Methanocaldococcus jannaschii DSM 2661: one gene and its partners. The protein of the gene in region 3 binds, or shares a complex with, the protein of the main gene of each other region. Links are inferred from orthologs where the notes say so. Each region holds a gene or a part of one and is shown on either strand. Other genes may lie near its edges.

What was found.
Region 1: the proteins of MJ_RS00470 (region 3) and mcrC are in contact, whole or in part, in a cryo-EM structure (PDB 9H1L), measured with the Methanococcus maripaludis proteins. The link is inferred for Methanocaldococcus jannaschii DSM 2661 from one-to-one orthologs. Residues at the interface, in WP_011170365.1 of Methanococcus maripaludis: Arg6, Glu8, Gln30, His32, Val33, Met34, Gln35, Tyr39, Leu80, Ser81, Arg82, Leu85, Pro86, His87, Cys90, Asp91, Ser93, Glu94, Arg97, Lys98, Lys102, Pro103, Asn104, Met105, Ile106, Gly107, Ala109, His110, Lys122, Glu123; in WP_011171501.1 of Methanococcus maripaludis: Arg5, Lys6, Glu7, Gln8, Ile9, Val10, Asp11, Cys12, Arg13, Ala14, Val15, Met16, Gly17, Gly19, Glu20, Gly22, Gly23, Leu24, Gln26, Arg27, Gly28, Thr29, Phe30, Ala31, Glu32, Leu34, Asn36, Thr51, Tyr59, Arg62.
Region 2: the proteins of MJ_RS00470 (region 3) and MJ_RS04290 are in contact, whole or in part, in a cryo-EM structure (PDB 9H1L), measured with the Methanococcus maripaludis proteins. The link is inferred for Methanocaldococcus jannaschii DSM 2661 from one-to-one orthologs. Residues at the interface, in WP_011170365.1 of Methanococcus maripaludis: Ser79, Ser81, Arg82, His83, His84, Ala112, Gly113, Lys114, Asn115, Ile116, Asn139, Phe140, Glu141, Ser142, Cys143, Gly162, Pro163, Arg178, Arg179, Ala180, Gln181; in WP_104837391.1 of Methanococcus maripaludis: Cys8, Asp10, Ala12, Gly13, Ile16, Tyr17, Arg19, Ile20, Thr23, Cys41, Gln43, Asp44, Pro46, Phe48, Asp134, Asn137, Arg138, Val139, Phe140, Pro141, Glu142, Gly143, Arg145, Glu161, Lys162.

What each region holds. Positions count from the first base shown.
Region 1 is NC_000909.1:769,171-773,428, reverse strand. Bases 1,333-4,258 are described here. They hold mcrC (methyl-coenzyme M reductase I operon protein C), read right to left. Parts: upstream 3,134-4,258; coding sequence 2,531-3,133; downstream 1,333-2,530. Other genes in these bases: mcrB (coenzyme-B sulfoethylthiotransferase subunit beta), read right to left, coding at 3,642-4,258; mcrD (methyl-coenzyme M reductase operon protein D), read right to left, coding at 3,135-3,623; mcrG (coenzyme-B sulfoethylthiotransferase subunit gamma), read right to left, coding at 1,739-2,521; mcrA (coenzyme-B sulfoethylthiotransferase subunit alpha), read right to left, coding at 1,333-1,607. Also shown: more of mcrA, read right to left, coding at 1-1,332.
Region 2 is NC_000909.1:725,413-729,511, reverse strand. Bases 1,333-4,099 are described here. They hold MJ_RS04290 (methanogenesis marker 17 protein), read right to left. Parts: upstream 3,116-4,099; coding sequence 2,549-3,115; downstream 1,333-2,548. Other genes in these bases: MJ_RS04285 (ATP-binding protein), read right to left, coding at 3,337-4,099; MJ_RS04295 (DUF5673 domain-containing protein), read right to left, coding at 2,011-2,529; MJ_RS04300 (radical SAM protein), read right to left, coding at 1,333-1,983. In the rest of the region: MJ_RS04310 (M24 family metallopeptidase), read left to right, coding at 1-519; MJ_RS04305 (DUF366 family protein), read right to left, coding at 516-1,118; more of MJ_RS04300, read right to left, coding at 1,123-1,332.
Region 3 is NC_000909.1:85,747-91,911, forward strand. Bases 1,776-4,590 are described here. They hold MJ_RS00470 (methanogenesis marker 7 protein), read right to left. Parts: upstream 3,736-4,590; coding sequence 2,815-3,735; downstream 1,776-2,814. Other genes in these bases: tfrB (fumarate reductase (CoM/CoB) subunit TfrB), read left to right, coding at 1,776-2,336; MJ_RS00465 (hypothetical protein), read right to left, coding at 2,343-2,771; MJ_RS00475 (DUF2209 domain-containing protein), read right to left, coding at 3,819-4,199; MJ_RS00480 (hypothetical protein), read right to left, coding at 4,218-4,590. In the rest of the region: MJ_RS00455 (calcium/sodium antiporter), read left to right, coding at 1-867; more of tfrB, read left to right, coding at 867-1,775; more of MJ_RS00480, read right to left, coding at 4,591-5,006; MJ_RS00485 (translation initiation factor IF-2 subunit beta), read right to left, coding at 5,299-5,730; MJ_RS00490 (50S ribosomal protein L37e), read right to left, coding at 5,926-6,111.

The sequences.
Region 1 (4,258 bases), 680 kb from region 3 along the record:
GCACCTCTTGCAAACTCTTTTCTTGGATGTGTGAAGTCAAAGACTAATGATGGGTCTGCAAATGCAACCTTAATTAATGGGTTCAATGCAAATGCGTCTCCTCTTGCTGAGTGTGCAGCCTGTGTAATTCCAGCATATTCTCCTTGGTGACCAACGTTCATTGCGTAGTTTGGATAGTTAGGCCCTCTCAATTCTAATGGGGAACCTTCATCGTTTCTGAATGATAATGAGTTGGCTGCTCCACACTGGTCTTGTAAGTCATAACCATAGAATCCTAATCTGCTGTGGTATTCTTTGTGCAATATCTGGCTTAGATACCATCCGTTAACTCCAGCGTTTGAGTTTCCTGTAGCTAATGCAGTTGTAATACCTGCTGCAGCAGCTGTAACCCCTGCTCTTTGGGAACCTCCGAAGTGGTCTTCTAACAATGCTGGGAAGGTGTCATACTGCTCTAAACCATATAAAGTTACTTCAGTAGCAATATCTTCAACAACATCCATTGTTGGTTTTACGCTGTTGCATCCTCCATATTTCTTGGTTATGTAGTCATATCCGTAGTATGAGAAGTCATCCAAGATGTCATCTGTATAGGTTGCTGTAGCATACTGTGTAAATCCGACTCCTCCAGACATGTATCCTCCTAACCAGATTTGGTCATACAACATAGCCCCAGCAGCAACAACCTCTAATGACTGTTCAACTGGGTCATCTGAAACTCTTGATGTTTGAACAATATCTGCCAAGACTCCGAAGAAGATACCTCCTGGTTCATTTGGCCCTCTTGCTCTTCTTGCTGGCAAGAATGAAGCCATCTGAATGACATCAGCGTGCTTTGCAGCGTATGAGAAGTCAGCAATTGCTGCCTCCCCAGCACAGAGCTTGTAAGCTGTAATGAATGACATTCCAATCTGCATAGCACTCCATCTTGCTATTGTTCCCCCATCACAAACTCTACCGACTAATGTTGGAACTCTTGAAACTTGGTATGTTCTCTTACCGATTGCCTTCTTGATTTGTTCTGCCTGCTCTTCTGGGAACAACTTGTTAATGTCAATTAAGAACCTCTTGTCAATCTCATCTGCTAATTCGTCATCTCCAGTGAATATCTTAGCGTAACAGTCCCAGACTAATGCTGGGTGGACCTCAACCATGTGCTCCTGAACAACTGCTCCTCCTGGGAGAGCGTGGTTAATAGTTTCCATGTATTCATTAATTGTTTCTGGAGTAACCTCTACCCCCAATCTCTTTTCAAGAACAGCGTGAGCTGTATCCATCCCAACGATAACTGTTCTTCTTATGTCATCCCAGAACTGCTGCATTGCAGCGTTGTTCATGAAGTGTAAGTCATCCCCTTCAACAATTGCATCTGTATTTGAAACTTTGTAAGGCATTAATTTTCTCTGCCCCAATGGAACTCCAATATCTGGGTTGTAAAATGGAATTCCTCCTCTCTTCTCAATTAATTTTTGTGCTGCCTCAACGAATTCTCTTTTTCTTGCTGACTGTCTCCATCCGCCAAAGACATAGAACTTAGTGTATTTTTCTCTTGGGTCTTCTTCAAACTTTTCCTTTAATGCCTTTAAGAACAATCTTTTTTCAGCATCCATCGGGCTCACCTCTGTGAGGAATTTTGATTTTTATTTTTTATTTTTCTAAGTTATATTTTTGAGATTTATAATTTATTTTTGTAGTTTTAGTGGGAGAAAGTTATAAAGGTTAAATGGGCAAAGCCCAAATCTTAGAGTTTCTCGAAAACATCTTCTACTGGTAAGAACCCTCCTAAGGTTCTTGCTCTGTGGATTCTCTTAACAACTGTTAATAATTCTTCATCTTCTCTCATTGGGACTCCATCAATTCTGTAGATGGTTGTAATCTCTTTCAATTTCTCTTCTGGTAAAGGTTCTCCAACATCTACAGGCTCATCTAATGGTCTTCCAACCTGGTCTTTAACGTATAAAACGTGTCCTGTTTTCTCATCATAAACATATCTCTGGAGAGCATCGAACATTAAACCGTTTTCATCCAATCTTAATGAGTGTCCGTGGACAGTAGCTCCTCTAATACCAATTCTTGCAGGGTCAAAGAATGCTGTATCAATTAAGAAGTTCTTTGATAATGCTTCTAAGTCACTCTCTCTCATCTCAATAACTTGTCTTCCGGATAATGTTCCAGTATCTACTCCTCTAAATCTCCACATGTAAGTTCTTGCTCTGTCATATGGCTGAGCTGGAGCGAAGTACATTGAATCGGTAAATTGTATGTATCTAATTCTGTGACCTTCTTTAGCTCCATTTAATGGCTCAACTAAATCTCTTACATAGTCTTCTGGTAAATCCATCTCCTCTAATGGTGGGTGAACTGTTTTGTAATCCTCTCCTGGCTGTCTGTGACCCATTATCTTAACAACATCATCATCTGGAATGTCTCTCAACTTTTCTAACTGAACATCTGGATTCATGTGGTCTCTTCTATTTTGAGCAATTTTTGTTTGACCTGGGTAGAACTGTGGCTTGTATGCCATACAATCACCTCAATTTAGGTTTAAATGAAGTTTTATTTTTCTTATTACCTCATCAATTTTAGTTTGGGGACAAGATTCTCCCCTAATTACTCCAGTTACGATATCTACAACTGTCCCTTTGGTCTTAGGTTCTAAGGGCATGACATCCCTTGTCTTTATTCCATATTTAGCAAGGTCTTCCATATCCACAGGAGCTTGACAGACAATAATCGTTGGAATTTCAACGTATTTTAGGAGGAGACCCGCTTTATAGACGATATGGCTGATAACGTTTCCGAAATGAACAACACAGAGCTTATGTCTATTTATTTGCTCTGCCTCTTCTGGTTTGATACCAAAGGTTGAACCCAGAGCTCCTCTCGGAGCATCATGTGGTATTCCTGAACCAGCATTTAAAACCAGAACGCTTGTTTGAATCCCTGCTTCCCTTATTCCATAAGTTATCTCACAGACAGGTTTTGTTATATGCCTCCTTCCTGGTGACATCGCTACAACTACCACATCATTTTTTAATGCCTCTGCAAATGTCCCTCTCTGTGCTAATCCTCCCCCTTCTCCTAAACCCATCACTGACCTACAATCCACAATTTGTTCCCTTCTCCCTACTGGCATACTATTCCTCTTTTTCTTCTTTTTCTACAACTGTAACAGAGTTTGCCATTCTACTTCTTGGATCAACCATTCCTATCAATCTTCTGTCCATCTCATTTATTAGGAAGACCCCATCTTCACCATATTTTATATAGTCGGTAACTGTTGGTCTGTCTTTTAAGAATTTCCCGACTCTTAAGTTGTAGCCAAATGGGAACATTTCTTTGCAGATTTCATCTAATTTATCCAACTCACTGTCATCACTGAGAGTTATCCAGAATCTCCCTGCCATCACTGTTAGCTCTACTGGAACTCCTTTAACATGTATTATCTTCCTCTCTGTGTGATTCACTGGCAAACCTCTTGCAGGCCCATAAGTGATAACTTTAGGGAGGGGCTGACCGTGGATTACAACTCTCTCCACGGTCTTCAAGTCATAAATTTTATTGAGAAATTTTTCAGTTGTGGAGGCTTTCAAATACCTATGTGGGAAGATTTCAACTTCAATCATAAACAATCACTTAAAGTTTTAGATTTTGTCCTTAACTTCTAATGCTCCTTTTATGACATACTTCAATGGCTCTCTGAATTCATCAATTGCACTGAAGACAGTTCCAACTAATGCTGATGTTCTCTCTGGTGAGAACATCTGTGTTCCAGCGTCTAAACACATTGCAGCTGCAACTGGCGGGATAGCAAATCCTTTTGAGTGTCTTGTAACGATGTGGTTTCCGTTGAAGATACCTGGCCCTCCTCCTCCGTAAATTGAGTGACTGAAGAATGAGAATCCAACTGCTGTACCTTCTGCTCTACCGAAGTCAACTCCTGGTAATCCTGTTTCGTATTCTAAGATGTCGTTGTAGTATAAGATTGTTGATGCAATGTTCTGTGCTGCTCTTGCAGCCCCACAGTTTACTATAGCAGCTGCAACTAAACCAGCTGCAGCGTAAGCGTTCCACTTAGCAACATCAACTGGTTTGTATAACTTAAATCCTGATGGTAATGTTTTGTCTTCTTTAATGACTCCATCCTCTAAAGCTCTTTCAACAACGGAAGCAACTACTGTACCAACAGTTCCGTTCTTACCGTTTGCTTTAACTAAGTCAATTACTAAGTTGTCTGCGTTTAATCCTTGGTATGCTAAAC
Region 2 (4,099 bases), 640 kb from region 3 along the record:
CCGGCATTTGATTCTATCGTTGTTTCTGGTAAAAAAACTTCATTCCCTCACGCTTTACCTACAAAAGATAAGATTGCAGATATTTTATTAGTTGATATTGGAGCAGTTTATGAGGGCTACTGTTCAGACATAACAAGGACGTTTTTATTAAAAGACGATGAAGAGATGAAAAAAATTTATAACTTAGTCTATGAAGCAAAAAAAGTTGCTGAAGAGCATTTAAAGGAAGGAATTTCAGCTAAACAAATTGATAACATAGTTAGAGAGTTCTTCAATGATTATAAAGAGCTATTTATTCACTCTTTGGGGCATGGCGTTGGATTGGAGGTTCATGAAGAGCCAAGGCTATCAAACAAATTGAAAGATGATGAGGATATTATTTTAAAAGAGGGCATGGTTGTAACCATTGAGCCGGGCTTATATTTAAAAGACAAGTTTGGTGTGAGAATAGAAGATTTATATTTAGTTAAAAAGAATGGATTTGAAAAGTTAAGTAAAGCAGAGATTTCAGAATATTAAATTAACGGCAATGTCTTTCTCAAATCTCTCTCAATCTTGTCTATCTCCTTGGCATAATTAATAGCTATTTCTCTCATAACTTTATCTATATCTTTTATTCCTAAATCTTCCAATCCAATAATTTTAACATGCTCAGCCCCTTTTGATTTGACATTTATCCCCAAATGAATTTTTGCGGAAACAGTTCCTTTACATGCAATACAAACAGATAATTTTTTGTCCTCAAAGTATAAATCATCCCCATCTCTTTTTAGCTTTATATTATAGCTCTCAATCACTTCCTTAGCTATAAAAACCAGTAATCTCTGCCTTAAATATATTGTCTTTAAATCAATGACATCAAAATGCTCTACAACAAAATTTATGGCATCCTCTGATTTTATTGGGGTTTTAATATCTTTCTCTCTCTTAATATCTTTTAAATCCTTCATATTCTCTGTAGTAACTTCCATTCTACCTCTAAAAACAACTATGCTATCTTTTTGAATGTCAAAGGTTTTAAATGCCCATAATGGTTCTATCTCTTTTCCAGTGTAGTCTAATCTATCCTTAACAAAGATTATAGACATATATTCAGTATCATAAACTTCAAAATCCATAAAATCACCATGGTAAAGGCCTATGTTCTCTTTTAATATCTGGAACTTCCGAGAATACATCATAGGTTATATTGTTTAATATAAAACCATCCATTTCCTTTAATTGAACCAATAGGCATCCTTTAATGGTAACATTAATTTTAGGAGCGTTTTTTTGCATCTCATCAACTATTAGCAGTAAATCTCTAATTCTTCCCAAGTTATTCAAATCTATTCCAGCATTTTTTAAGAGATTTTCATTCTCTTTGTATGAGATGAGTTGATGAACCATAATCTCATCAGCGTAGTTGTTGAGTTCTTTAGCTAAATTTAAAAGCTCATTATCATTAAATCCTGGAATATAAATAGACCTAACAATTGTGTGTAAATACTTTGAGGCAATTTTTATATTATTTAAAACTCTATTAAAATAATCTTTTCCAGTTAATAGTTTATACTTCTCTCTACTAAAAGAGCTCAAACTAATCATTATTAAGTCTAATCCCAAATCTTTAAGCTCTTTAATAATCTCTTCATTTAACAAAGTTCCATTTGTCTGTAAATCAACTCTAAGCCCCAAATCTTTACAAAACTCTATAGCTTTTTTAACACCTTCTAAATCCAACAACGGCTCTCCATATTGGGATATAGTAACTGTCTCAGCCTCTTCTAAGTTTCCATAAATTCCTCTTTTTACAGTTTTTAGCCTTGAGTAGCAATATATACAGTTCAAATTGCATTTTTGTGTTAATTCTATTGAGGGATGATGTTGAGGATTTTCTATCTCTAAGTTTATGCCTTCACAGCCAATGCAATGTCTAACAAATTTTAAAATCTTAGCTATATTTTCCAATTTATCGCAAATCTCATTTCTTAAAACTATCATGCAAATCCCATTTTAGTTTTTATCAATCTAAATCTTTTTTAAATAGTTCTTTATTATATCCTCAAGTTCTTTGCTATATTTTAAATGCACTGGATAAGTAACTCCTTTCTTCCCAATGAGTATGATTTTGTTATTTTCTATCTTATAACCTTCAAAACCTTTCCATGTTATAAATCTAAATCCTACATATATCCCATTCTTGCAAACACGGATTTTGTATTTTACAAACAACAAACCAAAGATAAACAAAACGAAAAATGTTATGGCAAATGTTAAAGAAAATCTAAAACCTTCTGGCAGTTTTTCCCAGAATAAATACAGAAAACTTCCAATAAAAAATATAGGAAACCCAAAAGCTAAAAAAATCATTAAAGCATATTTTTTCCCAAATACGTTAAAGTTGTTATCCTTATAGACAAATAAAGCATCTTTTATTAAATTCTTTTCTGATTTTATTGCTAAATAAATCCCATAACACAAAATCCCAGCTAATGCAAGCTTGATTAACCCAACGTACGATATAAGAATTACTCCATAGGAGTTCATAAACTCCCCTTATCAGTGCTTAATAATAACCAGCAGTATTCATCTTCTCTAACTTATCCTTTAATTTTAATGCCTCTTCTATCTCCTCATCCTTCAATGGTCTTTCTGAAGCAATACAAACAATGGCTTTGTCTATATAGGTATTTTTAATCCTCATACCCTCTGGAAACACCCTACCCATAAAATCCATAACCTTATCTATGAAATCCTTACCTGCATCATAAACTTCCATATCTAAATCAATATCTGAATCTGTAACAACCTCAAACCTTGATGGCTGGTCTATGACGTGTATCTTTTTTAACAGATGTGGGAGATATGTCTCATCAGTGATTTTTAGCTTGTATATTATTTTACCACCTTCTTTTTTTTGCTCTACAATTTCAGCAAAATCTCTCAACTTAATAGCTCTTCTTGTATGTTTTGGTAAAACCCCTAATATAAAATAAGGTTCTTTCTCTTTAGCAATAAATTCAACCCTAATTATTGATTTTCCTAAAAGCAAATCTTCCAACGCTGTTTGTATGACCTTTGTATAAATCTCCTTCCCGGCTTTATCTTCACAATGGACAACTATTTCAGCCATGTTATCACCAATTATAACACTCTCTTTATAGCATTCGCAACCATAGGAGGAAACCTCCTATTGGTATACCTCCCGTCCATTAACCAATTATCAAAGCTAAATCATCTATTAAGGAACATTTAGAAGCCCAAAGGGTTCTATAAGTGCCATATTAATTTAAAAACTTTGATAATTGGTTATAAGTTGGGGGCTTTCAGCCCCAATTAATGTCCAATTTTTAATCATAATAACCTTTTTATAGCATTCCAAACTAAATAACTTTGAGGTTTTAAAATCCCTTCAATGGGATTTAAAAATAAGATATTCCTTTTAATCAGATAAGTATAAACTGGCACCGGGATATGTTTTTTACTAACCTCATACTCATCCTTAAATAACTTTAAAGCTTCAATAACATTATCTTTTTTAATCTCTATAACTTCATCACCAACATCTACCTTTGGTTTTGAATAATTCAGCATGTCCAAAAACATGTCCAATTTTTGAACTGCATCTTTTAGCATAAACTCTAAAATCTCTCTTAAATCCTTAAATTTGCTTTCTTCAACAACGTATTTTATGTCTTTTGGCTTTCCACCAACATAGCTATAGATAAGCTCTTTATCTTCGTTAGTTAGGTTAATATTATTCTCCACTGCTAAGAAATCCATAAACTTTAAGGCAGTTTCCTTGTCAAAATCATCCACTAATAGATATTTTGCCCTTCCCTCTAACTCTCCAGTGCTATAAACGTATTCAATAAATAAGCTATCTGAACTTAGACAAAAAACATGGCATAGATGTTGTTCTTTAGTTAGAGAGACTAAAAACTGAAACAACTCTTTTAATAAATACTTCTGCCCATTTCCGAAGCGAAGCGAAGGAAACGCTGAAAATCTTTGATTTTCAGTGTTCAATACAACATCTTTAATCATCTGAAGTTCATCAAAAATTAATATTGGCTTTTTCCCACTCTTTTTAACCTCTAACAATAAGCTGTTTAAG
Region 3 (6,165 bases):
CTACTGTATTATGGGAGCGATTGGTTTGTCTTAGGAAGTGAGAGGATAGCAAGGCATTTTAATGTGTCAAACTTTGTCATTGGAGCTACGGTTATGGCTATTGGAACATCTCTGCCAGAGATATTAACATCTGCTTATGCTTCTTATATGCATGCTCCGGGCATATCAATAGGAAATGCCATTGGTTCTTGTATCTGCAATATAGGTTTAGTCCTTGGCTTAAGTGCAATTATAAGTCCAATAATAGTTGATAAAAACTTACAAAAGAATATATTAGTTTATCTTCTATTTGTTATATTTGCTGCAGTTATAGGAATTGATGGATTTTCATGGATTGATGGAGTTGTTTTGCTAATTTTATTTATTATCTACTTAAGATGGACTGTAAAGAATGGAAGTGCTGAGATAGAAGAAAATAATGATAAAAACAACCCTTCAGTAGTGTTCTCCTTAGTTTTGTTAATAATTGGGTTAATTGGTGTTTTAGTTGGAGCTGAATTATTTGTTGATGGAGCAAAGAAGATAGCGTTAGCTTTAGATATATCTGATAAGGTTATTGGATTTACCTTAGTGGCATTTGGAACATCTCTACCAGAGTTAATGGTTTCCTTAGCAGCAGCAAAGAGAAACCTTGGAGGCATGGTCTTAGGAAATGTCATTGGAAGTAACATAGCTGATATTGGTGGCGCTTTGGCAGTTGGAAGTTTATTTATGCATCTCCCAGCGGAAAATGTACAAATGGCTGTGTTGGTAATTATGAGCCTTTTACTCTATTTATTTGCAAAATACTCAAAGATTGGTAGATGGCAAGGAATTTTATTTTTAGCTCTATATATAATTGCAATAGCTTCTTTGAGGATGGGATAATGATAAAGATAACAGTTAAGAGATTTAACGGAGAGAAAGAGTATCTTGAAAGCTATGAAGTCCCAGAAAATATAACAGTTTTAGAGGCCTTAGAGTATATAAATAAGCATTATGAGGCTAATATTTTATTTAGAGCGTCTTGCAGAAATGCTCAGTGTGGAAGTTGTGCTGTAACAATAAATGGAGAGCCAAGATTGGCATGTGAGACAAAGGTAGAGGATGGCATGATAATTGAGCCATTAAGAGGATTTAAGGTTATTAGAGATTTAATTGTTGATAGGGAACCATATTATAAAAAGTTATTAGGCATAAAAAACTACCTTATAAGAAAAAATTATCCTGAAGAGCTTGAAATTCTCATTCCCAAATATGTTGAAGAGAACAAAGAGCTTAGAGGTTGTATTGACTGCCTATCTTGCCTCTCTGTATGTCCAGCAAGGGAAGTTAGCGACTATCCTGGCCCAACTTTTATGAGACAGTTGGCGAGATTTGCGTTTGATAAGAGGGACGAAGATGGCAGAGAGATAACTGCATACTTTGAAAATATCTACAACTGCACAACGTGTGCTAAGTGTGTTGAGGTCTGCCCAAAGGAGATTGATATTGTTCATAGAGCTATAGAAAAGCTTAGAGCTTTAGCATTTAGTAAGGGCTATTATATAGAAAATCACTTAAAAGTTAGGGAAAATGTTTTAAAATATAACAGAAGTGTTGTTGAAGAGGAATTGCCATTATTAAAGCAAGTTGCTGATTTCTATCCAGCTGAAAGTGAGAAATTAAGAGTAGCTTTCTTTACAGGATGTTTAGTTGATTTTAGACTGCAAAATGTAGGAAAAGATGCAATAAAGGTTTTAAATGCTCATGGTGTGTCAGTTGTTATTCCTAAAAATCAGGTTTGCTGTGGCTCACCATTCTTCAGAACTGGGCAGAGGGATGTTGCTGAAATGCTAAAAAGAAAAAACTTGGAAATATTTAACAAGTTGGATGTTGATTGTGTTGTAACAATCTGTGCTGGTTGTGGAAGCACATTAAAAAACGATTATAAGGAGAGAAAGTTTGAAGTTAAAGATATAACAGAGGTTTTAACTGAAGTTGGACTTTTAAAGTATAAACCGTTAAAGATGAGAATCACTTACCACGACCCATGTCATTTGAGGAGAGGACAAAAAATATATAAACAGCCAAGAGAGATTTTAAAGTCCATTCCAGAACTTGAATTTATTGATATAGAGGCAAGGTGTTGTGGAGCTGGAGGAGGAGTTAGGAGTGGAAAACCAGATATTGCTAACTTAATAGGTAAAAGTAGGGCAAGGATGATTTATGATGCCAATGTAGATGCTGTAATTACAGTTTGCCCATTCTGTGAATACCACATAAGAGATAGCTTAAAAAGGTTTAAGGAGGAGAATAAAATAGATAAGGAAATAGATGTTATGAATATTGTCTCTCTATTGGCTAAAGTCATTTAATTTTATTTATATTCCAACGTATATTTTTTTGTCTCCAATTTCAATAACCTCTTTATCTCCTTCTGGCATCTCTTCAACAATCTCTATATAATCCTTATTGGCTATATCGTTACTCAAAACATCTAAAATATATCTCAAATCTTCATCATCTGTGTAAATCTTAGCTTTTACTTTAAATCTCCTCGCCAATCTTGCAATATCTCTTAAAGTCAATTTTGCTTCAGTAATTAACTCTAAATATTTTTTAGCTTCTTTTAAATCTTCTTCTTTTCCTATTAACACTGGATATTTAACATTGTATATTTCATCCTCCCTAATGTCAAATTTTACATTACAAATCTCTATCAATCTGGCAATTATTGATTGAGGTAATCCAGGAGGTATTGGGATTTCCTTTTCATCTATATCATAGCATTTAAAATTAAAGTTCTCCATGTTTCTCCCTCGTAATGTTATTTATAAAAATTATAAAAATAATTTAAGCTTTATCCTTATGCATCTCAAATTCAACTTCTGATTTTGGTTTTATTTTTATTAATATATAGTTTTTCATCTCACTTCTTTTAATATCTGCTATATCTCCCAATGTATAGTTTTTGACTTTAACTTCCCTAATTTTATCTGCATATTTATCATAATCTAACTTAACTCTCAAACCATCCAATTGAGTAACGATAGGCATTGGAGATAAAATTGAATAAACTTCTTCAACCTGCTTCTCAATCTCATCTTTAACAACTACTGGTGGAACAATTGGAGGGTCGTAAGATAACTCTCTCCTCCTCTCATTTATAAGTTCTGTTATTACCTCAACCATCTTTCTTAAAGCTCTAATTTCTTCTCCATGCCTTAATCTATGGCTTCTTCTCCCAAGATTTCCAACATACGGGTAAGGAATATCTATTTTTTCAGGTCCTCCAGTAACAACAACTGGAATATCCACATCAAATAGATGGGTTTTATTTTTAATGCAATCCTCAAAATTACCCATTACATAAACAGCCAAATCATGCTCCTCTATTAATCTCCTTTCTTTTTCTCTCAATTGGGCTATGTCTCTCCCAACCCCTCTTGCTAAACCAATCATGTTTGGCTTAGCTCCAAATCTTCTCAAATATTCTGAAATATCACAGGCAGTATGTGGGAGGTGATGTCTTGATAAACTTGGAGCCACAACAGCTATTTCAGTCCCTGCCAACGGGGTTTCTATAATCTTACCCTTATATTTTTTAGCTTCCTCTTTGATATTTTCAAGTTCATTTTGAGGAATTGCCAAGGTCATATAAACGTCTAACTGCATAACGTGCTCTTGAATAACAAAACCTCCGATATCCTCAATCCATTCTTTGAAGATGTTGTTTTTATAAACCCCTCCTTCGTATCTAACTATCTCATACATTAGAATCACCAAAGTTTATTTCTTAAAAACTATCTTATTATGTTTCAGCTTTTTATTTTTTACCAGGCAATATAAAGTTTCTATTAACTTTTTCTTTTTTCTTCTATAAGCAGTTTCCTAACAGAATAAGAAACATGGTGGGCTATATTTATCGCTTCCAACTCCCCTCTGGTCTTTGGAAATATAACCTCTTTTTTTAAAATTGCTGAAATAATATCCTTGGATATGTTGAAAAACTCTCCTCTTTCACATAGAATGTAATCAAACTCATCTCCAACTTTATCAATTAACTCCTTAACCTCTTTAACAATATCTCTCAACTTCTGAGTTTCTTCTTCTTTAACCATAACATCTATTTTTTCCACATGCACAATTCTATCTGCTTTAATCTCAACTAAAACCCCAGCATAAACTCTAAAAAATATATCATTTTCATGATGCCTTCCAGATATATCTATAGCCAATACTTTAATCGTATCACCTCAAGATTTAAAAAGCATAGAAATTAGATACAAAAATAAGTTTTTATACCCAGTTGCAAAGGCAGCTAATAGGGGAATTCCATAAGCTTTTGCATAGCTATAGATAAACCAGTCAATTGGCTCCAACATTCCAGCAATAAAGATAAATATAAAGGAACAAGCTATAAGAATTACTATTTTTTTACTTGTTATTTCTCTTTTAACTATTGGGAGAATTTTATTTGATAATTCTACTCCAACAACGACTGCAGTGGCAAATCCAAAAAATTCAAAAAATCCATGTGGAAGGACAGCAATTAAATCAGAATATTGAAGATTTACTCCAATTAATCCAGTCAGTGGATTTATGACAGTAAAGATAAATAATATTAATAGATATTTTTGATAACACTTAAATAGTTCTTCTTTCTCTTCAAGTGTTTTAGCTTTTTCTAAGTCTTTCTTATATAAATAAGCAAGTGCTCCAAGAGCAAACATTATAATCAAACACCCCATAAAATTAGAAACTATATATGAAAGAGCATAAGTTAAGTAAGCATTTTTTACCCCAACAGTATTCGATACAGCTGAAGAAACAGCGTTAAATTTTGCAGTTCCAACACTTTGAGCTAATTTAGCTGGTTCAGATATAAAATTGGATTTTAAAATAGATGATAAATATAAAAGGAACTTCCCTACAGAGAAAGAAAACAGAAATCCTGCCCAACACAAAAAATAGGTTATTAAAATCTTTTTTGGAATATTTAAAGAGAGATATTTTTTAAAAATCTCCATGGCTTTTACTTCCATGATTTCCCTTGGAACTTTTTATAAACGTTTAGATGGAAACTGTTAGGTTTTCATTACCGAAGCTACGCTTTGGTTAAATAAATCCTAACGGATTTGTAGCTCTTCGCTCCGCTCCGATTAAATGAAAACTTTTTGAGTTTTTGTAGCCAGAATTGAAACTTTCTGTTTCATCAAAATTTTTATGAGCATCCCTCGTAGAAAGGGATTCCAACCTATTGGACATTAATTGCCCCTGTAAGGGGCAACTTAATGGACATGTGATATCCCAATAGGAGGCATCCTCCTATGGTATTTAAATCATTCTTATTGGTCTTATAGCACCACAAGCCATACATTTGAGTAAATGAACTCTTCCCTCCTTAATAATCTTGGTATCTGGCTTACCGCACTCTCTACAGATAACATACTCCCTCAAGAAGTCATTAATTCTTGATTTTAATAACTCTGGGCTGATTCTTCTCTGTAAGATTAATCTACCTCCCTCTAAGTTACCAGCACTACCAGTCTCTTTTAAAAGATACTTAGCAAAGAATTCCTCATCTCTATTAACTGCCTTAGCCAACTCTCTAAAGTTTCTTATTATTGTTCTATTTCCTTCTATCAAAATCTCAATTTCTGGAAGTTCAAATCTATCTTTTTGGAAAACGTAATCTGGAATCTGACTTCTTGCTCTCTTTAATAATGCCTTATAATCATAATAGTCAATATTTTCAAGGTCGCTCATTTTATCACCAAAATAAGATTATCAAAAAACTATAACTTTTAATTTATATAAAAAACTATCCCAATTGCCAAATGGTAATATAGTGTCTTTCAAAATTTATAAAGCTTATTTATTAATAAGGAAAATTTCAAAGTGTTTTGAAAGATACTATAAATTCAATTAAAAAAGAATAAAATTTCTAATTAATTATTTTAATTATTTTATTCTCTTACCATTAACTTTCTTATTTTGCCATGAATATTTTCTCATTCTTTTATTTGGAAATCCACATGCAGCACATCTCTTTTTTCTTACGTGGTAGGCTCTTCTCCCACATCTTCTACATCTTATGTGATATGAACCTTTGTTTCTTTTACCCATTGATGGAGTTCCTTTTGACATAAGTTATCACCTTAAAATCTTTAATTTGTGTTTTTATAGTTTTTGCAAATATTT